DNA from 2 places in the Geobacter grbiciae genome. Region 2 is predicted to be linked to the other one. Evidence: riboswitches for the same ligand, from Rfam matches in the RefSeq annotation. Region 2 holds a riboswitch; the other holds the start of a gene.

Region 1 (18,477 bases), on a different contig from region 2:
GCTCCTCGAAGATGTCGGGGTCCACTACCACGAGGTTTCCCACCCCGAGGCGGGCCAGTTCCTCGATCAGGTACCCTCCGAGGCCGCCGCTGCCGATGATGACCGCACAGCTACGGCAGAGGCGGAGCTGGTTGTCGACGGTGATGGTCCGGCGGTTGCGCTGGTAGCGAGCCGGCATGATGCCCCGTTCGAGGGCCGCCTCTTCCACACGGCCGAGGGTGAGGCCGAACCGCTCGGCGGCCTCCACCTGGGCAGTCCAGGGGAAAAGGCCCCCTGGCGCCGCTGCCGTGATGAAGTCGTACAGCTCCATCTTACCCCCCTCCCACGAGGGGGAACAGCGACAGGGTATCCCCCTCGAACAGCCGATGGTCCAGTTTGGCGTGCCGGCTGTTGACCAGGACGATGCCCACGTCCTTTTCCGGGATCTTCAGTTCGCCGGCGATGTCCGCCGGGGTAATCCCATCCCGGTATTTATAGGTGCCCGCGGCGAAACGCCCGACACGGAACATGGCGAACAGTTTTACGGTGATCTCCATTGCGCTTCTCCCCCACGGCCCCTTGGCCTTGCCTTGGTAAAGGGCGCGGACACGGGAGGTGTCCGCGCCGGCGTTTCAGAAGTTCCAGAATTCGTCGATCTCGGCGTCGCTGAAATCCCAGACGGCGTTGTGGGGCGCCACCGGCTCGGTCTTGAAGAACTCCGGCAGGCGGTCGTGCTCACTGGTAAATCCGGCCGCGATGTTGAACTGCCGCTCGGTCTTCAGGATATATTTCCCCAGGTTGGTCACGTCGTCGCCGGTGAGGCTGATGCCGAAACGGGCGTTGATCATGTCGATCAAGGCCGGCAGGCACTCGGGGATATCAAGGGCCGGGAAGGCGACGAAGATGCACATCCCCGTGGAATCCACCGCTGCCGTGGCGATCTGGAGGTTGCGGGAAAGCTCCACCTGGCCGTCCTTCTTCAGCGGGTCCACGAACCCCCCCACGTTGAGGATGTTGGTGGCGATGGTGTAGCCGGCGGTGTGGTCGGCCCCCATGGTGCTGGTGGCGTAGGTGATGCCGATCCCCTTCACCGACCGGGGGTCGTAGGCCGGAATCCCCTGGTTCTTAACCACCGGTACCCGGGTGACGCCGTAGGCCTTGCCCACGGAGCCCGCTCCGCCGCCGAGGATGCGGCCCAGCGCGGTACCCTTGGCGATTTCTTCTTCGAGCAGCCGGATGATCCCTTTACCGTCGCCGAAGGGGAGAATGCCCGCCTCCATGGCAACGCCGAACATGACGGCGGTCTCGATGGAGTCGATGCCGATGTCGTCCATGAGGTTGTCGGCCCTGGCAATATCATCCAGGTTGTCAACGCAGCAGTCGGCGCCGAGCCCCCAGATGGTCTCGTACTCGAAGCCGGAGGTGACGTATTTCCCCTCCTTGTCGTGGTAGACCTGGGAGCACTGGATGATGCAACCGGCGTGGCAGCCGTGCTTGTGCTTGCCCCCCCGGGCGACGATGGTCTCGTGCAAGGTCTCGCCGGAGATCTTGTCGTGGCTGTCGAACTGCCCTGCGGTGAAGTTCCGGGTCGGCAGCCCTCCCGCCTCGTGGAGGATGTTGACCAGGACGTTGGTGCCATAGGTGGGGAGACCTTCGCCGCTCACGGGGTGGTCCAGGAGCGCCTTGGCAAAGGCCCGGGAGGCGGTCCTGAATTTCTCCGGATCGGCGATCGGAACCTTGGGGGCCCCCTCGTCGTTGATGGAGATGAACTTGATCTTCTTGGAGCCCATGACGGCCCCCACCCCCCCGCGGCCGTGGCTGCGGATCTTGCTGTCCGGGTCTTTGACGGAGATGTTGGCTGCGGTCATCTTCAGCTCGCCGGCCGGGCCGATGGTGAGGATGCCGGTCTTCTTCCCGAGGCGGGCCTCAAGGGCCTCGATGACGGCGAAATTCCCTTTCCCCACCAGTTCCGCTTCTTCCTGAACGGTCACCCCGTCCATGGAGACGTGGAGGCTGTACCAGGCATCGGCCTTGGGGATTCCCTCGATGATCAGCGCCTTGATGCCAAGGCGGGCGAGCATCTGGGCCGCGGTGCCTCCGGCGTTGCTCTCCTTGATGGTGCCGGTCAGGGGGCTCTTGGCCCCGGCCGAGAGGCGGCCCGAGTTGGCGGCCGGCGTTCCGGTAAGGAGTCCCGGGGCGAAGACAAGTTTGTTGCTGGGGCCCAGGGGGTGACAGGTGGGGGGGACCTCTGCGGCAACGATGGTCGAGGTCAGGCCGCGGCCGCCAAGCCCCGCCCATTCAGCGGGGACCGCCTCGATCCTGGTGCTCAGGTCGGCCATGTTTACGCGGATTATCTTATCCATGAACTGATTGCTCCCTTTCTATAGATAGCGTTTCTCATTGATGGTTCTCCTTTCCGAAAGGGAGGCGCCGCCGTTTCCGGCGGCACCCGGTGGCCCTGGGCCGTGAGGTTTCCCTGTTAGGCCGGGAGGCTCGGAGAGTGTTGGTTGTTATCTGCAACTATTACGGGTGTCGAATTCGTGCAAGGCCAAGGCGTCCGAGTGATGCCGCGGAGGCGTAGCAGCGCTACGCCGCACAAGAGCATCGCGAAGGGCAACGCCGGGATTGCGCGAAAGCGGCAGCCGTCTACATCGCCGCTTTGAAGATGCCGATCACTTGCTCCAAGGTCGCCTTGCGCGGGTTGGTCAGCTGGCAGGCGTCTTTCTTGGCGTTCTCGGCCATGACCTTCAGGTCCCCTTCTTTCACGTTCAGCTCCTTGAGGCCGGCCGGGATGCCGATGGCCGCCGAGAGCTTGCGGATGGCGGCAATGGCCTTGGCGGCGGCATCCAGGGGGGCAAGGCCGGTGATGTCTTCGCCCAGGGCCACGGCGATGTCGGCGTACCGCTTCGGGCAGGCGATGGCGTTGAATTCGGAAACCGCCGGCAGCAGGATGGCGTTGCAGACCCCGTGGGGAAGGTTGTAGAAGCCCCCCAGCTGGTGGGCCATGGAGTGGACGTAGCCGAGGCTCGCGTTGTTGAACGCCATGCCGGCCAGGTACTCGGCGTAGGCCATCCGGTCCCGGGCTTCCAGGTTGTCGCCATTGGCCACGGCCGGGCTCAGGTACTCGGCGATCAGCTTGATGGCCTGGAGGGCGCAGGCGTCGGTGATGGGGGTGGCGATGGTGGAGACGTAGGCCTCGACCGCGTGGGTGAGGGCGTCCATGCCGGTGGCGGCGGTGAGGGGCGCGGGCTTGCCGAGCATGAGGACCGGGTCGTTGATGGCGATGTTCGGGGTGCAGCGCCAGTCGACAATGGCCATCTTCACGTGGGTGTCAGTGTTGGTGATGATGCAGAAGCGGGTCATCTCCGAGGCGGTGCCGGCGGTGGTGTTGATGGCGACGAAGGGGGGCATCGGCTTCGTGGATTTGTTAACCCCTTCGAAATCGCGGATGTGGCCGCCGTTGCCGATCACGAGGCCCACCCCCTTGGCGCAGTCGTGGGAGCTGCCGCCGCCGAGGGAGATGATGGAGTCGCAGCCGTTCTCCTGATAGACCTTGACGCCGTCGTGGACGTTGGTGTCGGTGGGGTTCGGCTCGGCGCCGTCGAAGATGACGACCGCGACGCCGGCGGCTTCCACCTGCTCCTTGATCTGGTCGGCCATCCCCATGGCCGAGATCCCCTTGTCGGTCACCAGGAGCGCCTTCCGGGCGCCCAGCGCCTTTACCTGCGCGCCGGTCTCCTTGGAAGAGCCGACCCCCATGAGCGTAACGGTGGGAATAAAGAATCCGAAAGTCTGATCTGCCAGTGCCATGTGTACTTCCTCCTTGTTGGTGTGTGGCGTTCTGCCACTGCGGTGAAAACTTTCTCTGTTCAACCTGTCAGTTGTCATACGGTTTTTTAGAACGGCTGTTTGGGACTAAGGCAAGCCGCATACCAAATTTGGAGGGGGAGGGGATAGGCGGTGGTAATTAATTGAATTCACAGCAACAATTGAATTTTGAGGTTAGCTTTGATGGGCAAATCGGGGATGTGGCTCTACGTTAACGCTGTTCTGAATTGGTGCAGGCTCGCGTTCTGTTCTGGAACGGTTGTGATGTTGTGGAACACCACGCCCCCCCTGTCCTCTCCCTGGTGCTCCCTTTGGTCGTTCGCCGGCAGCAAATTAGAAAAGCCTCGGCAGTCGCCGGCTTGGCTCCATTTTCGCCGGAAACCGGCCCCTGTCCCGTGGGGCTATTGGTACTGAACTTGCCACTACCTGTCGCAGGTTGTCTGAGAAAAACCGGCGAGGCCGGATGCAGTCATTTCATGGTCAGGAGGTGAATAATGGGAAAACCGGTCAGCGTGAACCCCAAGCCGACGGTCATATCGGTACGGGTCACCGACGATCAGATGGAGGAGATCCGGCGGCTCATGGAAAAGAAGAAAATGAGCGCCTCGGATATCATGCGCGAGGCGTTCTGTTCATTCGTGGAAAATGCGGAACAAAGGCGAATGGATGCTATCCGGGCTGCGGCTCTGAAGTACACCGAAGCCCGCGGGGAGGCTTGATCCGGAACATGCCGCCGACCCGGTTTCTGAAAAAAACCGCTCCTGTCTGCTTCGTGCCGACGGAGCGGTTTTTTTGTGGGCTGTTGTGGTGTACACTGATGCCAGACGACAAGGGAGGTTCCCATGCTGCTGGAACAATTGGTTGAACAGGCCGCGCAGCCTCCGAAGTACGACTGGGATGCCTACTATCGCTGGCTGTTCAGCACCCTCGCCGGCCGGGAAGTCACCAGCTTTGCTTTCTGGCAGTGCCCCCACTGTCTCACCATCAACGTTTTCCTCCCGGCGCAGCGGTACGGGAAGTGCCGCGGGTGCGACCTGATTTATCTTCCCTAGCGTAACCCCCTGGCAGCATCTTGAAGGCATGTAACAAACATGTTATGAGATGAGTATGTAAATACGCCCAGGCGGTCGGTTGTGGGCTGGAGTCTGTCTTGTACCGGACGAGGCAGTTAAGGCTAGCTGATAATGGAGAAAAAGGGGGGCGCCCTTAACGTGAAAGATTAGACATCCTGCACCAGGGTGGGGACTTTCAAAATGCGCTCGAGAAGGATCTGGGCTGGATGCCGGGGAGGAGCAAGATATGTCCGCGATGAACTTCAATACTGCAAACCAGACTTTTCGTCAGTTGTTGGGAAATGGCCTTGTCTATCGGGTACCACCCTTCCAGCGCGACTACTCCTGGGGCGAAGATGAGTGGGACGATTTATGGCAGGATATGCTTGGCCTGCTTGATGCCGACGGTGAGCCTGCCCATTACATGGGGTATCTGGTGTTGCAGTCTCCGGACAGTAAGCGTTTTGATATCATCGACGGACAGCAGCGCCTGACAACCATCAGTGTCATGATCCTGGCCGCGCTTGGCCACTTGAAAGACCTGGTGGCAGCGGACGTTGATCCGGACAAGAACCAGCGGCGCAGGGATAATCTGCAGAACAGCTATATCGGCTATGTGGACCCGGTTTCCCTGGTGCCCCGCTCAAAACTCGAACTTAACCGCCATAACAACCGCTTTTATCAAACCTATCTGGTGCCGTTGGAATCCCTGCCGCAACGCGGCTTGAACGCATCGGAACATCAACTGCGCAAGGCATTCATCTGGTTCAAGGACAAGGTCAAGGGGTATGCCGGGCAAAAAGTAGACAGCGGTGAAAAACTGGCTTCCTTTATCGACAGCCTGGTGGATAAGCTCTTTTTTACGGTAATCACAGTCACCGACGAACTGAATGCCTTCAAGGTGTTTGAAACCCTCAATGCCCGTGGCGTTCGGCTATCGGCAACAGACCTGCTCAAAAACTACTTGTTCTCGGTGATCAGTTCCGGCGATTCGCACGAAACGGAACTGAAAGCTCTGGAAGAGCGCTGGGAGCGTATCGTAGGACTGCTGGGGAGTGAGAGTTTCCCGGAGTTTCTACGGGTCTACTGGAACAGCAAAAACCGGCTGGTGCGAAAAGCCGATCTGTTCAAGACAATTCGCCGCAAGATCAATACCCGTGAGCAGGCATTCGAACTGCTGCGCGGGCTGGATAGCAGCGCGGAAGTGTATGCCGCTTTGCGGGATCCCCAGAAACCATTCTGGAATGATGACGAATACCAGGCGTTACAACAACTGCTGATGTTCAATGTACGCCAGCCGCTGGCCATGTTGTTGGCGTGTTATGAGCGGTTCGCCGCAACGGATCGAATAACATTCACCAGGATACTTCGGGCAGTCGCGGTCATTTCTTTCCGTTACAACGTAATCTGCAACCTGCAGACGCATGATCAGGAACGCACTTACAACGAAGCGGCCTGGAAGATTACTGACGGCTCTCTCGGTTCGACACCGGCGGTATTGAACGTCCTGAAAGAGATTTATCCTGACGACCGTCAATTCAAGGCAGCATTCGCTGAGAAGGAATTGCGGACTACCAACACCAGGAACCGCAAGGTTGTCCGCTACATACTGTTCCAGATAGAGCGGCAGCAATCAGGGCAGGATTTCGATTTTGAAAGCGCGACCTATAATCTCGAACATGTTTTGCCTGAAAGCCCTTCGGAAGTCTGGTCATACATTGAAGAGGCAAAGCAGGACAGGCTGATATACCGCCTTGGCAACATGACCCCGTTGGAGGCGAAGGAAAACCGGCAGCTGGGCAATGGAGAGTATGAAAAGAAGCGGGAAATCTACGCGACCAGTGATTTCCAGATAACAAAGGCGATTGCCGAGCATTACGACGAGTGGAATGAAAGCAAAATCCAGGCACGCCAGATTCGTCTTGCAGAGGTGGCATCATCGATATGGCGGGTTGATTTCTGATTCCTTAACTCCCCTTCCTTCAAACTCCCCCCTTCGAAAAGTTCGAAAAGCCCGTGGCCGAAAGCGGGCTTTTCTGTCTGATGAGGATTTCGATGATTCCATGTCCACCTTACAAGGCCGCAAAGTAGCCAGGCAGCCGTTTTCTCATTTTCGATTTGCACCTGGGCAGCCAGGACACATATTCCATAACTACTGAATCGAAGGGACGCGAGGCATCAGTCCACCCAGAAGATATTCTTCGTACCATCCTGGAACGCAATGCGCTAAAATGGAACAATAGACATGGTTCCAAAATGGAACAATGTTGGCGAGCCGTTGCGGGCATTGTGCCGTAAACGTTCAGTTGGCGGGTTTTGCACGGGAATTGCACCTGTATACGGCTGTAAACGTATCGTTCCCCGTGAAGGAGACACTGTGAACATCAGCAAATTCGTGGCGCCGGAGATCATCTTCGGCCAGGGTTCCCTGAGCCAGATCGGCGAGAGCGCCGCCCGGATCGGCGCCTCCAAGGTGTTTCTGGTCAGCGACGAGGATGTGATCAACGCCGGCTGGGTTGACAAGGCGCTCCATTACCTCCATGCCGTCGGCCTGGAAACGGAAATCTATTCGTCCCTCACCTCCAATCCGAAGGATTTCGAGGTGTCGGAGGGGGCAAGGCACTACCTGGCCTCGGGGTGCGACGCCATCGTCGCCGTCGGTGGGGGGAGCCCCACCGACGTGGCCAAGGCAGTGGCCATCCTTGCCAGCAACGGGGGGGAGTTGCGCGACTACGAGGGGATTAACAGGATTTCCCGGCCGCTCCCGCCGATGGTGATCGCTCCCTCCACCGCCGGAGCCGGTTCCGAGGTGAGCCAGTTCGCCATCATCGTCGACACCGAGCGGAAGCTGAAGATGTCCATCATCTCCAAATCCCTGGTGCCGGATATCGCCATCGTCGATCCGGAGCTTCTCAGGACCAAGGACGCGAAGCTGGCGGCCGCCACCGGCATGGATGCCCTCACCCACGGCATCGAGTCTTACGTCTCCCTGGCGGCTACCCCCCTGACCGACATCCACGCCTGCAAGGCGATCCAGCTCATCGCGGCCAACCTGCGCCGGGCGGTGGCCGACCGGGGTGACATGGAGGCCAACACCAACATGGCCATGGCGAGCCTGACGGCGGGCATCGCCTTCTCCAACGCCATCCTTGGCGCCACCCACGCCATGACCCACCAGGTGGACGGCCTCCTGGACCAGCACCACGGCGAGGCCAACGCCTCGATCCTCCCCCATGTCATGGAGTTCAATCTCCCGGCCTGCCCGGAGCGGTTCAAGCATATCGCCTGGTCCCTGGGGAAGGACGTGCGCAACACCGGCGCGGAGGAGGGAGCCTGGCTGGCCATCGAAGGTATCCGCGAGTTGATCGCCGACATCGGTCTTGCCAAGGGGCTCGGCGCCATGGGGCTGCGGGAGGAGTTCATACCGCTGTTGAGCCGCAACGCCTTGAACGATGCCTGCCTGGTGACCAACCCCCGCAATGCGACGGTGGAGGACATCGAGAAAATATTTCGCAAGGCGATGTAACAGGGAAAAGCCATGGAAAACAGGGAAAAACTCCTTGAGCAGCTGACCGGGGTCGACTCCTCCAAGCTCAACTACTATATCGAGCTGAAAAAGCGCAACCAGGAGATCCTCAAGCAGAACAGCCGCCTGGAGATCCTCCAGCAGCTGACGCGCGACATCAACATCGACATGTCCATGGAGGATATCCTCGAACGGGCGTTCACCAAGTTTCCCCAGACCCTTCCCTGCGATTTTCTCGGTCTCGTGAGGGTCCGTGACGGCGAGTTGCGGCTCATGGCCCTGATGCCGCGGGATTTCTGCAGAATCGACAATTTCCCTGCCCACTCACCGACGCTGAACGTTATCAGTAACAGGAAGGCCGGGATTTACAACCTGACGCCGGAAGAACTCAGTCACATTCAGATCAATCCCAACTATCCGGGGCCGCTCCGGTCCCTGGCGATTGCGCCGATGTTCCAGCGCGACGAGGTGATCGGCGCCCTCATTGTCGCCAGCATCATCGACGGCGCCTACAACGAGGCGGATCTCAGCTTTGTCCAGCATCTGGCCGACCAGCTCTCCATCAGTATCCAGAACGCCCGGCTCTACAAGCAGGTCTCGCGGGCCAAGAAGGAGTGGGAGGAGACCTTCCTGGCGGTTACTGACCCGATTTTCCTGGTGGACACCGACTACAACGTCCTGCTTCACAACAATCGGCTTTCTCCGGCAATGAGCGGATTCTGGAACCAGGCGGTGAGCAACAAGTGCTTTGCCAGGCTCCACGGCCGCACCCATCCCTGCGAGAACTGCCCCATCAAGGAGGTCCAGCGGACCGGGAAACCGGTTTTCCAGCGCTGGCAGACCGACGCGGGGCTGCTCCTCGATATTTCCTACTACCCGGTGTTCAACGAAGAGAAGCAGCTGTTGGCCGTGACGATCATCATCAAGGATGTCACCGACAAGACCAAGATGGAGGCGCAGTTGGTCCAGACGGCAAAGCTGGCGGCCCTCGGAGAGATGACGGCCGGGGTGGCCCACGAGCTGAACAGCCCCATGACCGTCATCATCGGCACGGCGCAGCTACTCCTCAGGGAGCTCCAGCAGGATGCCCAGTACGACCGGGCCGAGGTGCTGGAAGACATAGTCAATTCGGGCCTGCGCTGCAAACGGATCATCCAGAACCTGCTGACCTTCTCCCGGCAGAATCAGCCGCCGGTAACGGACATCGACTTGAATGCCGAGGTGGAGCGGGTTCTGAGCATGATCCAGTACCAGATCAACCGGAACCAGATCAAAATTGTCGAGCAGCTTGCCCCCTTCCTGCCGCGGCTTACCGCCAACGGCTCCCAGATCCAGCAGGTGCTGACCAACCTGCTGATCAACGCCCGGGATGCGCTCGGGGAGGTCGACCGCAAGGAGAAGGTCATCACGGTGGCGACGGCGCTGCTGGTGAAGGACCGGAAGAAGTGGGCCGTCCTCAGCGTGAGGGACAACGGCGTCGGCATCGCCCCGGAGAACCTGTCGAAGATTTTTACCCCCTTTTACACGAGCAAGGAGGCGACCAAGGGGACTGGCCTCGGTCTCTCGGTCAGCCTGGGGATTGCCGAGTCCCATAACGGCACCATCGAGGTGGAGAGCCGGCTTGGGGAGGGGAGCACCTTTTCGCTGCTCCTTCCCATAGAGCAGCAGTGATCAAAACGGAGAGAGAATGTCACAGATCAAGGTATTGATTATCGATGACGAGGCGGATGTCTGCACCTTTTTCCGCCGCCTGCTGACCAGAAAAGGGTATGACGTTGTCACGGCGTCGAAGGAGCCGGAAGCGATGCGGGCCATCGAAGAGCACCGCTTCACCGTGGCCATGGTGGACCTGAAGCTGCCGGATACCGACGGACTGACCCTTCTGCAGGCAATCAAGGCCCGGCAGCCCGCCTGCGAAGTCATCATCATGACTGGCTACAGCACCATCAAGACGGCAGTCGCGGCCATGCAGCTGGGTGCCTACGAATATCTGGAAAAGCCCTTTGATGACATCGACGAAGTCGAGACCCTGATCGAGAAGGCCGCCAGCCACGGGTTCAACCTCCAGCAGGGGAGCGCCGCCGCCGAAGAGTGGGCCGAGGTGGCCCGGGCCGTCGGTTTCCAGGTGGGGGCATCCCCGGGCATGAGGCGGCTCGTATCCGTGGCCCACAAGATCGCCACCAAGAATGTCACCGTGCTGATCCAGGGAAGTACCGGCACCGGAAAAGAGGTCCTGGCCCGATTCATCCACTCCGCCTCGGGGCGGGCGGATCAGGCGTTCATTCCGGTCAACTGCGGTGCCCTGCCGGAGAACCTCCTGGAAAGCGAGCTCTTCGGCCACGAGAAAGGGGCCTTCACCGGCGCGGCCCAGCCCCGTCGCGGCATCTTCGAACTGGCCAACCGCGGCACCCTGTTCCTCGATGAAATCGGCGATGCCAGTCCGCAAATTCAGGTGAAACTGCTGCGGGTGCTGGAAACCGGCGAGTTCATGCGGGTGGGGGGTGAAAAACCCATCAAGACCGACGTGAGGGTGATCGCCGCCACCAACGTGGACCTGGAGCAGGCCATCCGGGAGAAGACGTTCCGCGAGGATCTCTACTACCGGCTCAACGTGGTCCGGCTCGAAATCCCGCCGCTCCGCTCCCGTTCCGAGGATATTCCCCAACTGGCGGAGCACTTTGTCCGTCAGCTCAACGCAGCGCTGCGGATTTCACCCCCGGCGCTGCGGCTTCTGCAGGGGTACGGGTGGCCGGGCAACATCCGCCAGCTTGCCAACGTCATCCGGCGCGCCGTGGTCATGTGCGCCGGCGACACCATCCTTCCCGAGCACCTGGAGAGCACCTTGCTGAACAGCGCAGCCTTGGCCGCCGACACCCTTTCTCCCCTGTTCCCGCAAGTCGGGGAGGGGGATGTCTCCCTATCCCCGGAGCGGCTCTGGCGAACCGACGTCAGCGTAGATGAGCTGCGGAAGCTGGGTGCCGATGAGCTGCAGCGGATGCTCGATTCCCTGCGGGCGCTTGAAAGGAGGCTGATCACAGCCATGGGGGGAGAAGGGGGCGGGTCTGCGCGGCGGTGTCTCAAGGATACCGAGGAGGAAACCATCAGGCAGGCACTGGAACAGTACCGGTGGAACATCACCGAGACGGCGAAGGTCCTGGGCATCGGCAGGAACACCCTCTACCGCAAGATCAAAGAGTACGGGCTGGGGAGTTCCTGAATGGTCGGCGGTGGGTGTGCGAAGTTGCGGGAAGAGAAGGCGGGCGGGTCCGGGCGCTACAGGAGCATCCGGGTTTCGATAAACGGCGTCTCCGGCTTGCGCCGATGGTTTATGAATTCATTGTACTCGGTCAGATAATCAAGCCAGAGGTCGGCATCAACGATTCCATTCCTCATCCACGGCGGCTGCCTCAAGGCGGCTGCTGCGGCCTACTTCATTTCTTCACGAGCCTTCGGGCTGAGCATGATAGCTGGTCTATTCGTCGCTTAAATAGTTGGTTACGACGGCGAGCAGTTCTTTTGCCTCTTCGATCGTTTGCCGCGCCTTTTCCTCGCTGACGGAATGAATGATTCCGTAGTCCCCAGCATTGCGAAGGTCGAATGCATTGAGCAGATACCGGTGAAAGCGGCTGTCGAATGTGCCGGCCTTCACAAACTCCTTGCCAAAGGCTGCTATGACCGCCGAGTGCTTGGAAAAGCTCATGTCTCGACTCAACAGCAGCGCTTCAATAGCATAGAACATCGCATAGTACGCACGGCCAGCGGCAAAATCCACGTACTGCTCGCGCATGAGGGTTTCTGCGGCCCCGATGCTTTGCGCTGATTTGTCGAGCAATTCGCGAACCGAGTTGATCATAACGGTACCCCTTCCCTGCGGGCGTTAAGAATAAGAGGGGTTTTCTTGGAGAGGTATGTGTCGTAGTCCATCGGAATAACGGAAACGACGGTATCATGCTTAAGGGAAAGTTCACAGATTGCGGGGAAGTAGCGGTCGTGCTCCATTGCTGGATTGTTGACGTTATCCAGCAGGAGGAGAAGGTCTATGTCGGATCCCTCCGAGAAATCCCCGCGGGCGTATGAGCCGAAGAGGATGATCTCCTTCAGCCGTTGGGCATAAATGGCGCTCAACATGCCCTTGGTTTCTTCAAGGATCTTTTCGATTTTCAGAGGGAGTCTTTTTGCCATTTTGTTCCTCGTTTTTTAATATCTTAGGCCAGATATGGAGGGCCGTCAACGGTCTGAGAGGGCGATGGCATTTTTCTGCTCCCCCTGCTTCAGTGGCAGCACCACCCGGAAGGTGCTCCCCGCTCCCACAACGCTCTCCACCTGGATATTCCCCCCGTGATCCCTGACGATGCCGTAGGAAACCGCGAGGCCGAGGCCGGTCCCGTCGTTGCGGGTGGTGAAGAAGGGGCTGAAGATTTTCTTGAGGTTTTCGGGGGGGATGCCGGCCCCCGTGTCCTCCACGGCAACGGTGCAGGTTTCTCCGGCGCTGTCGCGGGAGGTGCTTACCGTGAGAGTTCCCCCCTCCTTCATGGCCTGGATGGCGTTGAGGATCAGGTTGGTGAAGACCTGGCGGAGCTGGTCGCCGTCTCCTTCCAGAAGGGGGATGTCGGCGGCGTAGTCCCGTCGGATGTCGATGCCGGCAAGGGGAATCTGGTGCCCCACCTGCTTGAGGATCTCATCCAGGAGCCTGTTGACCTCCACCGTTCCCAGTTCCTTCTTCTGCTGGCGGGCGAACTTGAGGAGGCTCCCCACGATCCGCTCCACCCGTCCCGTCTGCTGGGCGATGGTGTCCACCTCCTCCCGGCTCGGGTCGTCCTCGGGGATCGCCATCTGGAGCAGCTCCGTGTTCCCCCGGATGATCGCCAGGGGGTTGTTGATCTCGTGGGCCACGCCGGCGGCCAGCATGCCGATGTCGGCCAGCTTTGCCGCCCTGACCAGGTCCTCCTGGGTCTTCACAAGAAGGAGGTTCTTTTCCTCCAGCTGGGCCGTGCGGTCCAGCACCTTCTGCTCCAGGTCCCGGTTCAGCTTCCGGATGTCCTCCTCCCGCTGGGCGAGGGTTCTGGTCATCTGGGCGAACTCCCCTGCCAGGTCGCCGATCTCGTCGCGGGTCTGGATGGTTATGGCACTGTCGCGTTCGCCGGCGGTGATCCGGCGGGCTGCGTTTTCCAGTTCCTTGATGGGGCGGGCGAGGCGCGAGGCGATGAAGCTCGAAATGGCCAGCCCGATGAGGGAGCCGCAGAGGAGGACCACCCCGAAGATGAGGGATATCTCCCGTTTCATCTCCAGGAAGGGGCGTTCCATGACCCCCACGTAGAGGGATCCCACCGGCTTCCCCTGGAGGTTCAGGATCGGCTCGTAGGCGGAGTAGTACCAGTCGTTCACCACAAAGGCCCGTCCCACCCATTTCTCGCGGGCCAGGAGGACCCGGTTGTAGACCTCCTCCGAGAGCCTCGTGCCGATGGCCCGCCGTTCCGGCGAAAGGAGGACGTTGGTGGCTATCCGCAAGTCCCCCAGGAAGATGGTGGCGGTTCCCACGTCCTCCCCCTGGTAGCTCACCGCTTCGAAGACGATCTTCTTGATCCGGTCCACCAGGGTGTTGTTGCCGTTGAGGAGAACTCCTCCGTAGAGGGCACCCGCGACCGTCCCGGCCTGGTCCCGCACCGGCACCGATACCACCATGGCCATGCCGGAGCGCTCCACGGACTCGTCCCGCTGGCGGGCGTGGAGGGTGGGGAGGATCTGGATGGACGCCTTGGCGGCCAGCTCTTTCCCTTCTTTCACCAGTTCCCCGGGGGGGATCACCTCGGTGCCGGCGATGTGCTCGCCCTGCAACGCCCGGGAGACGATCTGGTCGTTGATCTTGCTGTCGCCGAAGGCCCCGTGGTTGCTGGCCCGGAAGACGACCCGGCCCGACCGGTCCACGGCGGTGAGGAAGTCGAGCCCTTCGCTGGCCATCCGCGGTGAGAGGAGGTTGTTGAGGGTCGCGCGGTCCCCCTGGGAGATAATCATGGAGGTGAAGGGGTTGGTGGCGGTGAACTTGACCACGTCCCGGATGTGGTCAAGTTCGCTCTGGTAGACGGCCCGGGCCGAGTTCAGGTCGGTGCGGACCTTTTCCTGGGCCTGGGTCACGATCCGGGAGTTGATGATGGAGATGCCGATGACCCAGCAGATGACCGAGGCCACGAAGAGGGGGATGAGGGTGGCGAAGGTGAGCTTGAGGCGGATGGGGAAGCGCTTCGGTCCCATTCAGTCGTCCAGGGTTCCGGAGATCCCTTGGCCGGGGATGGCGAGGGCATACTCCACGATCTTGCGGTCGAGGGTCTTGCGGGAGATGCCGAGGATCTCCGCCGTGCGGCTCTTGTGGAAGCCTGTCTGGCGCAAGACCCGCTCGATGTGCTCCCGCTCCATCTCCTCCAGGGAAACGAGCAGGTTGTCCGGCCGGAGAAGTGGCGCATCCTCCCGGGGGCGGATGGGGAGGACTTCGGGAGTGACCAGGTCGCCCCGGGTGAGGATGGCGGCCCGCTCGACGACGTTTTCCAGCTCCCGCACGTTGCCGGGCCAGCGGTACCCCTGGAGGGACTGGAGCGCCTCGGGCGTGAACCCGCGGATATTCTTCCGGATGCGGCGGGCATACTTGGCAAGGAAGTGCATGGCCAGGGGCTCGATGTCCTCGCGCCGCTCCCGCAGAGGGGGGAGGGCGATGGTGATGACGTTGAGCCGGTAGTAGAGGTCCTCCCGGAATCGTCCGGCCGCGACCTCCTTGGCCAGATCCTTGTTGGTGGCGGCCACGAAGCGGATGTCGACGCTCTTGGGCTTGGTGGCCCCCACGGGGATGAACTCCCGCTCCTGGATGACCCGCAGCAGCTTCGCCTGAACCGCGGCGGAGACATCGCCGATCTCGTCCAGGAAGAGGGTGCCGCCGTCGGCCTCCTCCAGGAGCCCCTTCTGGGTGGTGATGGCGCCGGTGAAGGCACCGCGCACGTGGCCGAAGAGCTGGCTCTCCAGGAGCGTGTCAGACAGGGCCGCACAGTTGATGGAGAGAAAGCGCCGCCCCTTGCGCTGGCTGTTCACGTGGATCGCGCCCGCGATAAGCTCCTTGCCGGTACCCGATTCGCCGAGGACCAGGATGTTGGCGTCGCTGCCGGCCACCTGGACCGTGAGGTCGTAGACCTCCCGGAACTTCGCGCTGGTGAAGACGATGTTGTCGGGGATGTCGGGGCGGGAGAGCTCCTCCTTCAGCACCCGGTTCTCCTTCATGAGGAGGTCCAGTTGGAGGGCGTTCTCCATGAGGCCGAGGATCTTCTCCTTGGGGAACGGCTTGGTGACGTAGTCGTAGGCCCCCAGCTTGATCGCCTCCACGGCCGCGTCGATGGTGCCGAAGGCGGTCATCACCACCACCGGCATGGCCGGCCGGAGCTTCTTCACCCGCTTCAGCACCTCGATCCCGTCCATGTCCGGCATCCGCACGTCCTGAAGGAGGATGTCGGCATCACCCTCCGTTCCCCCCTCAATACGTGCCAGAAGGCTCGTTCCGTCGGCAAAGGTTTCCACATCGTACTCCTTGGCCAGGAACATCTTCTGGAGGTAGCGCCTGATCCCTTCCTCGTCGTCGCAAATGAGAATGCGTGCTTTCATGATGATTTTCCGTGCCCGCCGATGCCGTTCGTTTCATTAGTTTTTAGTATGTCTACATGGACAAAATGATACAGACGCGGCCAGGATTCCGCAAGACAAGATTCCACACGGTATGTTCCTGTTGCCGTGAAAAATCTGTGAATTCCAATTATTCCAGTGTGTTGTCGATAATGTAGACGTGTAAACGGTATTGGCACGGAGGTTGCCCTTGTGAGCCCGTTGTCACATTCAACGCAACGGGCTCCATGGCCCGATCTCTTCGAAGGGGGTTTGTGAAATGGGAATTTCACGCAGGCAGTTTCTGCAGCGGGGGGCACTGGCCGGCGCGGCCATCGCGCTCTCCGGCAAGCCGGGGGAGGCGAGCGTCGATGCTCCCGAGCTCCGGACCAAGGGGCTGAAGACCACGACCACCATCTGTCCGTTCTGCTCGGTTGGGTGCGGCCTGATCGTCCACACCAAGGACGGCAGGGTGGTGAACGCCGAAGGTGACCCGCAGCACCCGATCAACCAGGGGGCGCTCTGTCCCAAGGGGGGCGCGCTCTTCCAGATCGCCAACAACGAGAACCGGCTCCAGAAGGTGAAGTACCGGGCGCCCGGCTCCGACACATGGGAAGAGAAGAGCTGGGACTGGGCCCTTGACCGGATCGCCCAGCGGATGAAGGAAACCCGCGACAAGTCCTTCAAGAAGACTGAGCTCAACAAGAAGGACAACAAAGAGTACGTGGTGAACCGCACCGATGGCATGGCCTTCTTCGGCGGCGCCGGTCTTGATAACGAAGAGTGCTACCTCTGGACCAAATTCGCCCGCGCCATGGGGGTGGGGCAGCTCGAACACCAGGCCCGACTTTGACACTCGTCAACGGTCGCCGGTCTGGCGGCTTCATTCGGTCGTGGTGCCATGACCAACCATTGGATTGACCTGAAGAACTCCGACGTAATCCTGGCCATCGGCTGCAACCCGGCCGAGAACCACCCTGTTTCGTTCAAGTGGATCGAGCAGGCGCTCGACAGCGGCGCCAAGCTCATTGCCGTCGATCCGCGCTATACACGCACGGCCTCCAAGTCGGACATCTACGCCCAGATCCGTCCGGGGACCGACATCGCCTTCCTGGGGGGGATAATCAACTTCGCCCTCCAGAACAACATGATCCACGAGGAGTACGTCCGCGAGTACACCAACGCCACGTTCATCGTCTCGGAGCAGTTCGACTTCCAGGACGGCATGTTCTGCGCCTTCGACGATCAGGAGAAGACCTACGACCTCAAGTCCTGGGCCTACGCCACCACCGCCGACGGCAAGCCCAAGCGGGACATGGGCATGAAGGATCCCAAGTCCGTCTACCAACTCCTGAAGAACCACTACCGGCGCTATGATGTGGACACCGTCTGCGCCATCACCGGCACGAAAAAGGAAGACTACCTCAAGGTGGCCAAGGCGTTCTGCGGCACCGGTCGCGCCGACAAGGCGGGGACCATCCTCTACGCCATGGGGATCACCCAGTCGACCCACGGCAGCCAGAACGTCCGGGCCGTGGCGCTCCTCCAGATGCTGCTGGGGAACATCGGCATCGCCGGCGGCGGCGTGAACGCCTTGCGGGGCGAGTCCAACGTCCAGGGCTCCACCGACTACGGGCTCCTCTTCCACATCCTCCCCGGCTACCTCAAGTCGCCGGAGTTCGACAACGTGGACCTGAAGGCCTACAACGAGAAGTGGACCCCCAAGACCAAGGACCCCAAGAGCGCCAACTGGTGGGGGAACACCCCCAAGTACATCACGAGCCTCCTCAAGGCCTGGTACGGCGAGAACGCCACGGCCGAGAACGACTTCTGCTACGACTACCTCCCCAAGCGGTCGGGGAACTACTCCTACGTGAAGATCATGGAGAAGATGGGGAAGGGAGAACTGGAAGGGCTCGTCTGCATGGGGATGAACCCGGCCGTGGGGGGCCCCGATTCCGGCAAGGCCCGGGAGGCCCTTGGCAAGCTCAAGTGGCTCGTCACCGCCGACCTCTGGGAGACCGAGAGCTCCATCTTCTGGAAGCGTCCCGGCGTCGACCCGAAGTCGATCCAGACCGAGGTCTTCATGTTGCCGGCCGCCTCCTCCATCGAGAAGGAAGGCTCCATCTCCAACTCGGGCCGCTGGGCCCAGTGGCGCTACGCCGCCGTCCACCCGCTGGGTGATTCCCGCAGCGACCTCCACATCATCGACGAGTTCTACAAGCGGGTGAAGGCCCTCTACCTGAAGCAGGGGGGCGCGTTCCCCGAGCCGATCACCAAGCTCTCCTGGAGCTACGGCACCGGCCACGAGCCCGACGTCCATATGGTGGCCAGGGAGATCAACGGCTACTTCACCAAGGACATGACCATCGTCGACAAGGACAAGACCCTGGAGTTCAAGAAGGGGGATCAGGTCCCGATGTTCAAGTACCTCCAGGACGACGGCTCCACCGTCTC
Region 2 (11,725 bases):
GCAGCATAATTAAAAGATGGGGTACCATTATACGTAGAATAAGTTGTGCCCTGTTTAAGCCCAGTAACGCGGAAAGCCTTACCCGCAGCAGTAGGATAATAATTACCAGACGATACATAAATGGTAGACCCCACAACAGAGGAAGGACTGGCCCAATTTGTCGAAGTTTCAGAAATATAGTCAGAACGAACAGAAGCAGCATAAAGCTTAGGATAACGAGACGGATTAGCTTTTACAACAGAGGCAACAGCAGACTGAGATATTGTAGCGGTAACATTACGAGTAATAGTATTGACAGTAGAGGCACCTAGAGCGATATAAGAGATAGTCATATCGCGCGCGATAGTACCAGACGGCGTAACTTTAGTGCCAGAAGCAACACGAGAACCGCCATTCTCACGGTAATAACGCTTTGCATAGACATAAGCACCACCAACGATAACAGATGACGCCAAAGCAGCAGCAGCCACACTAATAGTAATAGGGTCAACTATAGCAACAGCGTTTTTTGTGTCATAAACAAGAAACGTACAGAGAGCAACCAACGAAACAGCAATTAAGCGCAGACCTTTAAACATGCCACCACCCCCCCCCCCCGTCAGATACAAAAAAAAAGGGGGCCGAAGCCCCCTTAAAACCGCAGGGCGGTTTTACTTGGTGAAACGCTTGTACAGCTTCCACCCGATACCAGCGGCAAGAACAATGCCAGCGATAGGCATTGCCGCAGCAATAGCGGGGGTCAGTTCACCAGTTACAGCAGTACCAACGGCGGTGAAGTCAAGAACAGGAGTTGCAAGAGCGGCAGAGGCAGAAGCAGCAACGGCAACGGCAGAACCAACGACAGCAAGGAACTTTTTCGACATGATGAAACCTCCAATGTGAGTTTTAGCCCCTGTGGGGCGTGATAGCCTGACGGCCCGGAACCGTCAGGATACAAGATTTTTGAACATGAGCCAAACACGATTCAAGCCATAGGCAAAGAGCCAGACACCCATACCGATTGAAAGAGCAGCAAAGAAGTCTGCATTCATATACTTACCCCTTCCACGTAACGGCAAAAATCAGAGCACAGATGAAACCGGAGACAACAGCAGCACCAGAGTTTATTGCATCAATGACTGGCTGTAGCTGCTCCGGAGTCATGCAACGGCCTTTTTATCGACGGGAACAGCCTGAACGAAGTACAGCGAAGTACGCTCTTGAAACTTAGACACATTGACCTCAATTTCAACCATCTTTCCACAGAGCGACTTTACATAGCCAACCTGCTCCTGTTTCAGGCCAATGCGGCGAACTTCGGGATAGTCGAGGCCAAACTCGAAGACAATCAAGTTGTGAAAAACAACACCATCTTTCTTCCCGTGCTTTTCGTGAACTTCAAGACACAGACCAGTAATTTTTGCAATCATAATAAAGCCCCTTTCTTAGTGGCATAATGGAGCAGGGTTGTACCCATGCTCAAACATATCGTTGTAATCGGTTTCGCAGCAATCTATCAGTAAAGCTTCATGCTTGAGCTTGAAGGCGGCTTCTTCTATCGCTTCTTCGAAGACAGTGTCGAAGCCACTCACGGCAATCCGAAGAACTTTCATTGCTGCGGCAGCGCCGAGACAGTACCGGAACAGGTTTCCAAGGTCGGGATTTTTCCGCACCAACTTGGGGCGCTTATCATCAAACCTCGAAAACATGGCAAGCCAGAGAGGACAAGCGACAGACTTCTTTTTATTGTGACGCGTCTTTGCCACTGACTCAGCAGATGAAGCAACGTAGAACATAGGGCGGATATAGGAAGCGAAGAGGGAAGCCAGAGAAGCGACCAGGCCAATACCTTCCGCATATTTCAAAAGTTGCGAGTAGGCGACTTTTGCAACGTCCCCCCTAAGTTGCAGTTCAAAACGGGTCCAATCGGCGTACCCCTCCCGCTGTCCCGGAGCAATGCCTTGCTCACTGGCTTTATCGTATATTCGAAGTCGGGCGTCACTTTTGGGAGAACCGACATAGAGAGTCTGGCCCGGAGCCTCCCGAGTAAACCCCACAAATCCAGTGATATGCCGTGCCGTTCCGCCGAATGCACCCCGTAGAAGACACCCCCGGACATCCTCAACAGTGTAAGCACCGTCAAAGGAATCAAAGGCGATATCAAGGCGGGTCACTTTCGCATGGTCGGGGAGGGACAGGACGTCAAACATATCGCAGCCACGGCCAGAGAGTTGGACATGGACATCGGGGCGGTCAGGGGAATAAAGAACGGTACAACCGGGGGCAACGTAGGAAAAGAGATAGCCATAAAGACCTTTCTCTTTTGACTTAAGGTCGAAACCGTGAAGGAGTTTGAACGCTTCCGGCAGATGACCGTAAGGGAGCGTGAAGGAGAGAAAATCAACTTGATACCCGTTCACCGAACACCCCCGAGAGAGGGAGCAACGGCACCGGAGAAGCAGCAAACAAAACACCGTTCAGGCGAGGATGAACAACCGAAACAAGACGGAAAAGGCCGGAAAACCGCCGTATGGCGTACTTTACATAATATATCTTATGGGACGTAAACCATGAGGTAATTGCCGCCGTGCCAGGTCATCGGCGGTAAAGGCTCCTTCCGTCCCTGCTGGTCAGGTTATAGGCACAGAATGGCACCAGCAGGCCATCGGGAGACACAACCGATATGCAGCACCCCCTGAGGCGCTCCAGATCCAGGTTTTCCGCATCCTGAAATGCCATGGCAGAGATGGTGAAACTCCTGGTGGCGACATCCCTGAGAAAGCTATCCAGATCAATGGCCCCTTCGACCCGGACCGGGTTTGATCTGCCCGACTCACAACAATCGGTCTGCTCCGATTCTCTGGGATTGCCGCAGCATGATGCGGCTGAGGGAAGCTTCCAGCGGCGCGACACGGTATCCACGGTCCTCCTGATTCCCCCGCTGCCACAGTTGGTCGTGCAGCAGGAATCGCCCCCCATCGCCCCGAGGGAGCGCAGCCCGCCGTCGGCCGAGTAGAGATATGTGGCGTGAAAGGAACAGTGGGCATGTTCCCCGCCGGGAGGAGAGAAATCGGCTAGCCTGAGCAGTCCGTCGGTCTGCTCTTCGAGACACCCCATCAGTTCGGGTAAAGTGAAGCGGTTGCCGCAGCCCTGCTCAGGGAAACGGCCAAAATAGCTGACAGGCTGGAAGTGAATCCCCCGCACGATTGGGGCCAATTGAAGGGCCTGCCGCACGATGGCGCCGACGGCATGGCTGTTCACTCCGCTCACGATTGTCGGGACCAGGATCACGCCGAGGCCGGCCTCGCCGGCATGCCTGACGGCCCGGAGCTTCTGCTCCAGAAGCGGACTTCCCCTCAAGGTGCGGTAGATGCCGTCGTCGACCCCGTCGAACTGGAGAAAGACTGCCGAAAGCCCCGCCGACCGCAACCGGGCGGCATAATTCCCGTCGGCGGCAAGGCGCAGGCCGTTGGTATTGAGCTGGATAAAGGAAAAACCGATCCGCCGCGCCGCTGCCACGATCTCCGGCAGATCGTCCCGCAGTGTGGGCTCTCCGCCGGACAACTGGAGATTGCACGGCCCAGCCGCTGCCATGGCCCGTTCTAGCAGCCAGGTGATCCTGTCCAGGGAGGTATCCACGGAATCCTTTCGGCCGGAATCGGCAAAACAGACGGCGCACTGCAGGTTGCACCGGTCAGTCACCTCCAGTAGCACCGAACAGGGCATCTGTGCATGGGCACTGCAGAGGCCGCAGTCGAACGGGCACCCCTGCTCGACGGTCCCGTAGCAGAGCTCGGGGTGGACGGGCGGCTTCGGTCTCCGCCACTCGGCCAGTGACGGCTTTCCGCGCCAGATAAGGGTCCTGAACGAACCGTGCTCGTCGCACTCCTTGACCTGGAAGACCTCGTCACCCAGCACTTGTCGTGTCGCCGCTATCCTTTTCAGGCAGACGGGGCAGATGCTTTCGGTTTCACCCAGATTCACTGTTTCCATGACACTATCCTTTATCTGTTACGGAAGCGGGTCTTCAGCCTTTCGGGCCACCATGAGGAAATAGCCGAGGCCCCCACGGGCCGCCTCCCCTTTCCTCTCCGTACCACCCTTCCACGCATCCGGCAGGCATTCGCCGGCCAGGATCATGCGGACCGCGAATTCCTTCAGCAAACGGTCGTGGGTTTCCCACCGAAGGAGAGTGAAGCCATTGCCGGCCACCGCGTCAAGGAGTTTCTCGCGGGTGAGAAGCCCACCGGCCTGTTCTGCCCCATTGTCTCCAGCCGTGCTGAAAACGTCGCTCACTACCAGATACCCGCCGTCCTTCACGACCCGCGCAAACTCCCGGAGGGGAGCCGACCGGTCAGGGAGGACGGAAAGGACGCATTCACACAGAAGGAGATCGACGGTGGCGCTCCGGAGGGGGATCGTTGCAGCCTCCCCCCGGATAAGGCGGGCCGTTTCGAGGCGGGGGGCGGTACCCCCGAGAAGGGGCTCCGACGGGTCGAGCCCCACCAGGCGGCGGAAACCGGTCCGTTCCAGGTGATACAGGGTTCCGCCGGCACCGCAGCCGACATCGGCAATCAGGGAATCGGCGGAAAGGTTGCAGACCTCCAGTGCCCGGTCTGTAAGCGCGGTCCCCCCTGGCCGTAGGCACGGACCCACGGTGCGACAGAGCTCCAACCAGTTGAGTGCGGTACCGTTCATCGGTTCACCGTGCCGCCGGAAAGTTACTTGTCTTCCAGCGCCTGTTCTGCCGCGGCCAGCTTCCCGGTTGCCAACTCCTCAGTGACAAGGATGAAGCCGCACCCGGAGCAGGCCGGAAGAGTGATGGGAAATATGGACTGCATGTACTGGAGCCTGACAGTTTGCTCCTCCAGGGGGGCCTGGCACTGATTGCAGAGCCATTCGCTGCCGCTGCCGGATTTTACCCACTCCTGCGTGCTCCCGCTGGACTTCATCGCCATCCGGTGGGAATACGCGGTGACCAGCCGATAGTCATCACCGGTCCGGACATACTCTGCCCAGTAGGTGACCGCTTTGGGGCGATGGAAGGCGAGAAAATGGCCGGTGGCAGAGTTGAGCAGCTTCCTGCTGGTGGTCTCGGCATGAAGGATGACCTTCTGCGCATCCTCCCTCAGGATCGAGCGGTCCTCCATGAGACGCTCGACCTCCCCGGGTATCTGCAAACTGATCTGCTCATACGCGTTCATCTGGCGGTCCCCCATCCTGTCGCATGATATCTGCCCCCTTCCCTAACGGGTTGCCACCCGCACCCTTCTCTCGAAGGTCTCCCCCTCTTCCGACACACGGTCATCAGGTACGCAACCGGCAGTGAGGTTCGGTTCTTCCAGCAGGACCAGGTCACCGCGCAGCAGATGTACCTCCACCTCTTCCCCTGCCGCCACCACCGACGGTCCTTCGGGGAGGATGACAATGGCATTGGCCCGTTGGATGGTACTCAGCCGGCACGCCTTGTGGTTTCCGACCGTGGTGGCCATGTAGCGGCCGTTCTCCGCTTCTACCCGGACCGACTGGCAATGGACCCGGCCGGGCTCCTTGCGGATATCTTCCCGCAGCCGTGCCTTGAGGTTCGGCCTGACCGTCCGGCGATGCCCCATCAGCCTGAGCAGCCCCGGTCTGACGAATTCCTCGAACGTGACCATGGTCGACAACGGATTGCCGGGAAGGGAGAAGACCGGGATCCCGTCCTTCATGCCGAAGGCCTTGGGTCCGCCCGACTTCATGTCAATCTTTCCGAGCATCTGCCTGACCCCCACCTCAACCAGCACATCCCGCACGAGGTCCCGGGCTCCTGCCGAGACGCCGGCCGTAGTGATCAGCGCATCGGCCTTCAGTCCCGTCTGAAGCTGCTCTTTCAGGCTTTCCCGGTTGTCACGACCTATGCAGAGGAGAATCGGCTCGGCGCCGATCTCCCTGAGAGCCGCAGCCAGATACTGGGCATTGCTGTTGATGATGCGTCCGTTTGACGGATGCTCTCCCAGTTCGATCAACTCATCGCCGGTGGAGAGCACCGCCACCCGCGCCTTCCGGTAGACCGGCACCACCGCTTGGCCGAATGAGGCCAGCAAGCCTATCTCCTGCGCCTGAATGACCGTCCCCTCCGTCAGCACCAGGTCGCCGCCTGTCAGATCCTCACCCCGGAAGCGGATATGCTGCCGGCGACGGACCGGCGCCATGACCGTCACCATGCCGTCCGTCTCCAGGGTATCCTCCCCCGGCACCACCGCATCGCAGTTGTGGGGGACAGGTGCACCGGTCATGATCCGGACGGCGCACCCCCCCAGAACCGGCTCCGACACATTGCATCCGGCCGGAATAAAGCCGGTAATCCGTAGGGTGGTCCCCTCGCCCGTGCAGTCCGCACTTCTTAGGGCGAATCCGTCCCTCGCCGAATTGTCGAAAAGCGGCAAATCCCACGGTGCCGCCACATCCCTGGCCAGGACCCTCCCCAGGGCGGACTGCAGGTCGACACGCTCCACTCCGAGCGGAGTTATGTTATCAAGAATAATCCGGAGGGTTTCCTCTGAGTCTGGCATCTCACCTTCTCCACAATCCGTTCAGCTTCCATGATGGACGCATGTTGTGGTCCCCCCGGCAGGGCCGGGGGGACTATCATGCTACCCGTTCTTGCGCCCGGAAGTAGTATCACTTCTTCGACATTCGGGCAACCGTATCCATTACCTTGTCGAAACCATGTTTTCGCACCAGCGATTCCAGACCGACCTCCATCTCGGTCACCGTCGTTTGTATATCCTTCTCATCCACTTCCACTTCCCGTTCTTCGTAGACCAGGGCATCGACCAGGCACCACTTGACACATACCGGCTCGTCTTCGCCGTCGCACATGTCGCATTTCAGGGGCAGACCCGAATCCGGTTCCTTGAAGAGGTCCCGGGAGGGGCAGGCGGCACGGCAGGAGTCGCACTCGTTGTATTCCTTGCCGTCGATGATGTACTTGTTCCGCCCCATGCACTCGGATTCGGTGTACTCGCCGGCAAAGACCGGCATCCAGATGTCCTCGAGACGGTTGGTGATGACCTGGATGCGCGACCGTGCCGGGTTGTTGCTGCTGTACGGCGGAACCGCGTGGAAGGCGGAGCACATGATTTCGCAGGTCCGGCAGCCGTTGCACTTGTCGGCATCAACCGTGATCGTCCTGACTTTCCGTTTAATTTTGGCCATTTTTCAAGATCCCCCTCTTTTCCAGGTCGTCGGCGACATAGCCCAGGTCCAGTTCTTCCAGCTTTTCCCGTGTGGGAATGCCGTCGTGGTTCCATCCCTTGTACGTGTAATAGGTGGAAAGAAGCTGCTCTTCCAGTTCGGGGAAGCGTTTCTTCCAGTGGTCAGCGGGCGGCTTTTCGTCAACTCTCCTGATACCCAGCCTGTTGTTGTAGGCTCGGTGCAGGTTCCGGCTCCTGTTGGCAATCTGCTTCAGCCCTGACTCGTCCAGATCCAGGCCGGTAGCCGCGGAGATTATTTTCGGGTAGTTGTGGATGTGATAGGGCGGCTTCAGGCAGAAGGACGACATGCCGCAGCACATCCCCACGGCGTCATCGATGTTGTGCATCATCTCCATCCAGTCCACGATTTCAGAGCACATGTCCGGTGTCGGGAAGTAGGGAATCGACTTCTCCCCCCTCAGTTCCCAGTCCAGCACGATCTGCTTGAACTTTTCGTCGGGAATCTGGGGCCAGTCGCGGACGAATTCCTCCCGCTGCTCCATGGTTGGGAAGGCCGATTGGGGCCACTGTCCTTCCATCTGGGTGATGCTGATCTTCTCGTTGGTGGAATACATGAGGAAATAGAGCGGATCCAGGGTCCCGAGCTTGACCGGGAGCTGCTCGTGCTTCTTGATGGTGTTGTGATCGAAGGCTTCCGCACCGTTGCCGATCTTGCGGGCTGCGAAATAGACGCCGTCGGCCAGGATATCGCCAATCCCCTCACGACGTGCGACCCGGTCGAGGAGCCAGAAGAATCTCCCTTCCTTGTCGGACGGACACCCCTTGAAGTCCTTGTCAGTGAGAATGCCGGCTTCATAGAGCTCAACGGCAAAGGCAAGAATCTGGGGCGTCGAGAAGGAATCAACCCCGTACTCGGTGGCGCGCTGGAGGATCTTCCAGGAGAAATCAAGGTCATCCACATAAGCCGCCATGGCATAGGTGAGCTTGCCGAAGCATTTCGCCATATACCGTGGGGTATCCTTGTGGGAAATAAGCGCCCCGCAATGGGTCGGACAGTTGTAACAGCTGATCAGACGCTTTACTGCGCCATGCTGTGACTTTGACCATGACTCGTCGATCTCTTCGGTCCAGAAGTCCCTTCTCCGGGTCCGGGCATTGCCCCAGGCGAAGTTCTCCGTATGCCATTTTTCATCGGTATGGAGCATCTCCTGGGGCGACCCGATGCCGGAAAGGATGGTCATGACGTCCTTAATGGGGTTGGCCCATCGGTACTTGATATAATCCGTCACCCCCTGCAACTCTTTCATGAACTCTTCCGGCCGGGCAAGGAAGACATCGCCGGTGCCGCGGACAGCCACGGCCTTGATCTTCTTGTCGCCCATGATCGCGCCGCCGCCGAGTCGGCTGGCGCTTGAGCGGGATTGCTCAATGGAAGCCGTAAAGACCCGGTTCTCACCGGCGATACCGATGGCAGCCACCTGGGCTTTCGGATCGTTCAGCTCCTTCCGGATGAGTTCCTGGGTCTCAACCGCCCCCCTCCCCTTCAGATGCGACGCATCACGCAGCTCCACCTTGTTATTGGAGACGTACAGATAGACCCAGTCGGGCGACTTGTTCTTGAAGATGATCTTGTCGTAGCCGGCATACTTCAGCTCGGCCGCGAAAAACCCCCCCATCATCGGATAGGCCAGCGTGCCCGATTGGGGCGAAATGAAAGAAACAACGGTGCGGTTGGCGCTAAACACCGGCGTGCCGTTCAGCAGGCCGGTACTAAATACCAGCAGATTTTCGGGATCGAATGCCCTGGTTTCCGGCGGTACCCTGTCCCAGTGGAGCTTGACGCTTGTTCCCAACCCCCCGAGATGGAGCTCCATCAGCCTGGGATCGGTTGCGACCCGTTCGATGTTCCCCTTCGCCAGGTCGACTTCCAGATAATATCCTGCCTCTGCGTATCTCATTTTTCCTCCTTTTTCCCGATGTACACCCTGTGTCTAATTTTCTATGCGGAGGCAGGTCTGTAGCGAATGCTGGCAGAATCCCCCGCACGCTTCCCCGATGCAGGCCCCGGGACGTCCCAGATGCTCTCTCATCACCTCGGGTTCCAGCGCCACCCGTTCGATAGTTCCCGTTGCCAGATTGATTTCCAGATAACATCCGACCTCTTCGTATTTCATATCCTCCTCCTCTCACCACTTGTTGTCGTAATCCGGCATCATCACACCGGACACGTTGGTACGCGGTCTATCCCGCAAAAAAAACAAAAGGGGCGCTCTCTGGATAGAAAGGCCCCTGAACGTCGCGGACATACCTCCGCGTCGCTGGGTCCCCTTTGCATAAGGAAGGCAACGCCGTTTCCAGCGATACCCATAGGCCGGACCGCCCTGGGGATGTTCCCTTTAGGCGCCGCGGCTCGGAGACGGTTTTAAATTTTTTCAAGTCCCGCTTCCCGCCGACAGCCCGCACTAGAGCCTCGGAGGGAAAAAACAAAAGGGGCGCTCTCCTGGATAGAAAGGCCCCTGAACGTCGCGGACATACCTCCGCGTCGCTGGGTCCCCTTTGCATAAGGAAGGCAACGCCGTTTCCAGCGATACCCATAGGCCGGACCGCCCTGGGGATGTTCCCTTTAGGCGCCGCAGCTCGGAGACGGTTTTAAATTTTCGCGGTGCAAAGCATCTGCCGCACCCTGTTACTACAACTCCACCATAAGCTCACGCTTATTTGCGTAAATTAGTACTACATTACTATTTTACTTGTCAAACAAAAAATTCTCGCTTAGTGTGCAAATATCTGTAAGGTGCCTTGTCTGCCCAAGAATGACAACAGGCCAAAAAAAGATTCACCTGGAGAACAACACCATGAACGACCAGTCAGTGAACACGATCACCTTCGATGGCCCCTATCTCGACATTTTGCTCATGAAGCATCAAGGGCTCTGTTGCAGCCAGATCGTGGTCAAGCTGGTGTTGCGCGACCTGGGTCGAGACAACCCGGACCTGGTCAGGTCGATGGCGGCCCTCTGCAACGGTTTTTACGCCGGCGTCACCTGCGGGGTGCTCACCGGTGCGTCATGCGCGTTGTCACTGGCACTGGATGGTTCGAGGGAGCGGGAGAGGCAGGACTCGGAGTTTCCCCTGCTGCTGGCTGAATTGTGGGACTGGTTCTCGGTCAAGGCTGAAAAAGAGTACGGCGGGATCAACTGCGACGAGATCCTGAAGGCGAGCCCCGACAAGCGGGCCTGCTCGGACCTGCTGCTGGCAACCATGGAGAAACTCCAGTCGATACTGGCGACCGTGGGCGGTACAGGTCAATGACCACTCCGTTACCACCTGTGAAACAAGCATGGAAGAAAGGGGTGCCGCGATGAATAGGACGCCGCTGGAGGGGTGGATACGGGACAAGCTGCTTCTGCCCGGCACGCAGGCACTAACGCGGAGCGACCTTGAGACGTTTCAAGTACGAAAACTGCGGGAGGTGGTCACCTATGCCCAGACAAAGAGCCCCTTCTACCGGAACCTTCTCGCCGAAGTCGATGACCTGGACGTGAAGGATCTGCAGGCATTCAGCCGCCTCCCCTTCACGACGCCGGACGACGTGAGAACCCAGGGGATGCGGATGCTCTGCACCTCCCAGGACGAAATCGAACGGGTGGTCACCCTGCAAACCTCAGGGACCAGCGGCGAGGCAAAGCGGATATTTTTCACGGCAGAAGACCTGGAGCTGACGGTCGATTTCTTCCATCACGGCATGGCGACCATGGTCGCTGCCGGGGCAACCGTCATCATCTTTCTGCCCGGCGAACGACCCGACAGCGTTGGTGACCTGCTGGCGCGGGGATTGAGACGGCTGGGGGTGAGGCCGGTAACCTTTGGCCCGGTACGGGACCCGATAGCGGCACGGGCGGAGATTATGCGCCACCCCTCCCCTTGCCTGGTGGGGATACCGACCCAGATTCTTTCTCTGGCCCGTGGTGAGGGTGGCGAGGCGATTCCACGGGGCTGGGTGGAGAGCGTCCTTCTTTCAACGGACTACGTGCCCACGGCGATCGTGGAGGAACTGAAGCAGAACTGGGGCTGCCGGGTCTTCACCCACTACGGCATGACGGAAACCGGGCTGGGGGGAGGCGTGGAGTGTGAGGCAAGGGACGGCTACCATCTGCGCGAGGCCGACCTGTATACGGAAATCGTCGACCCGGCCACAGGCCGGCCGGTAGCCGATGGCGAGTTCGGGGAAGTGGTCTTCACGACCCTCACCCGAAGCGGGATGCCGCTCGTGAGGTACCGGACCGGGGATCTGGCGAGGATGATGCCGGAATCCTGCCCCTGCGGCACGGTGCTGAAACGTCTCGGGAGGGTGCAGGGACGAATCGGGGCGACCGTGAGGCTCAGGGATGGGGCAAGCATCGCCATGGCAACTCTGGACGAGGCGTTGTTTCCGATTCCCGGACTGCTGAACTTTACGGCCGAAATCGCCGATAACGGCGGCCGGGATCAACTCAACCTCTGTCTCCAGGCATGCGAGGGGCAGGAAGAACAGGTCGCCAGGGGGGCCGT

The links. Region 2 has a riboswitch for molybdenum cofactor ahead of KJB29_RS04120 (ferredoxin). Riboswitches for the same ligand answer to the same signal wherever they lie in the genome.
Region 1: linked by a shared signal. The riboswitch ahead of KJB29_RS12990 (aldehyde ferredoxin oxidoreductase family protein) and the one ahead of KJB29_RS04120 (ferredoxin) in region 2 are both predicted to bind molybdenum cofactor.

What each region holds. Positions count from the first base shown of each region.
Region 1 is NZ_JAHDIW010000010.1:116,445-134,921, reverse strand. Features, by position in the region: gene KJB29_RS13000 (HesA/MoeB/ThiF family protein) at 1-310, opposite strand, end outside; gene KJB29_RS12995 (MoaD/ThiS family protein) at 312-536, opposite strand; gene KJB29_RS12990 (aldehyde ferredoxin oxidoreductase family protein) at 612-2,342, opposite strand; molybdenum cofactor riboswitch at 2,373-2,490, opposite strand; gene KJB29_RS12985 (iron-containing alcohol dehydrogenase) at 2,626-3,789, opposite strand; gene KJB29_RS12980 (ribbon-helix-helix protein, CopG family) at 4,302-4,526, shown strand; gene KJB29_RS12975 (hypothetical protein) at 4,650-4,859, shown strand; gene KJB29_RS12970 (DUF262 domain-containing protein) at 5,107-6,822, shown strand; gene KJB29_RS12965 (iron-containing alcohol dehydrogenase) at 7,237-8,385, shown strand; gene KJB29_RS12960 (GAF domain-containing sensor histidine kinase) at 8,398-10,056, shown strand; gene KJB29_RS12955 (sigma-54-dependent transcriptional regulator) at 10,073-11,602, shown strand; gene KJB29_RS12945 (HEPN domain-containing protein) at 11,858-12,238, opposite strand; gene KJB29_RS12940 (nucleotidyltransferase family protein) at 12,235-12,567, opposite strand; gene KJB29_RS12935 (cache domain-containing protein) at 12,613-14,634, opposite strand; gene KJB29_RS12930 (sigma-54-dependent transcriptional regulator) at 14,635-16,023, opposite strand; gene fdnG (formate dehydrogenase-N subunit alpha) at 16,301-18,477, shown strand, end outside.
Region 2 is NZ_JAHDIW010000002.1:163,043-174,767, reverse strand. Features, by position in the region: gene KJB29_RS04170 (hypothetical protein) at 1-578, opposite strand, end outside; gene KJB29_RS04165 (major coat protein) at 651-863, opposite strand; gene KJB29_RS04160 (hypothetical protein) at 1,140-1,409, opposite strand; gene KJB29_RS04155 (replication initiation factor domain-containing protein) at 1,425-2,399, opposite strand; gene trsS (radical SAM (seleno)protein TrsS) at 2,575-3,972, opposite strand; gene trsM (DVU_1556 family methyltransferase) at 3,991-4,677, opposite strand; gene KJB29_RS04140 (DVU_1557 family redox protein) at 4,701-5,183, opposite strand; gene KJB29_RS04135 (molybdopterin molybdotransferase MoeA) at 5,226-6,530, opposite strand; gene KJB29_RS04130 (4Fe-4S dicluster domain-containing protein) at 6,640-7,176, opposite strand; gene KJB29_RS04125 (aldehyde ferredoxin oxidoreductase C-terminal domain-containing protein) at 7,163-9,133, opposite strand; gene KJB29_RS04120 (ferredoxin) at 9,167-9,349, opposite strand; molybdenum cofactor riboswitch at 9,484-9,603, opposite strand; molybdenum cofactor riboswitch at 9,711-9,830, opposite strand; gene KJB29_RS04115 (DVU_1555 family C-GCAxxG-C-C protein) at 10,031-10,486, shown strand; gene KJB29_RS04110 (DVU_1553 family AMP-dependent CoA ligase) at 10,536-11,725, shown strand, end outside.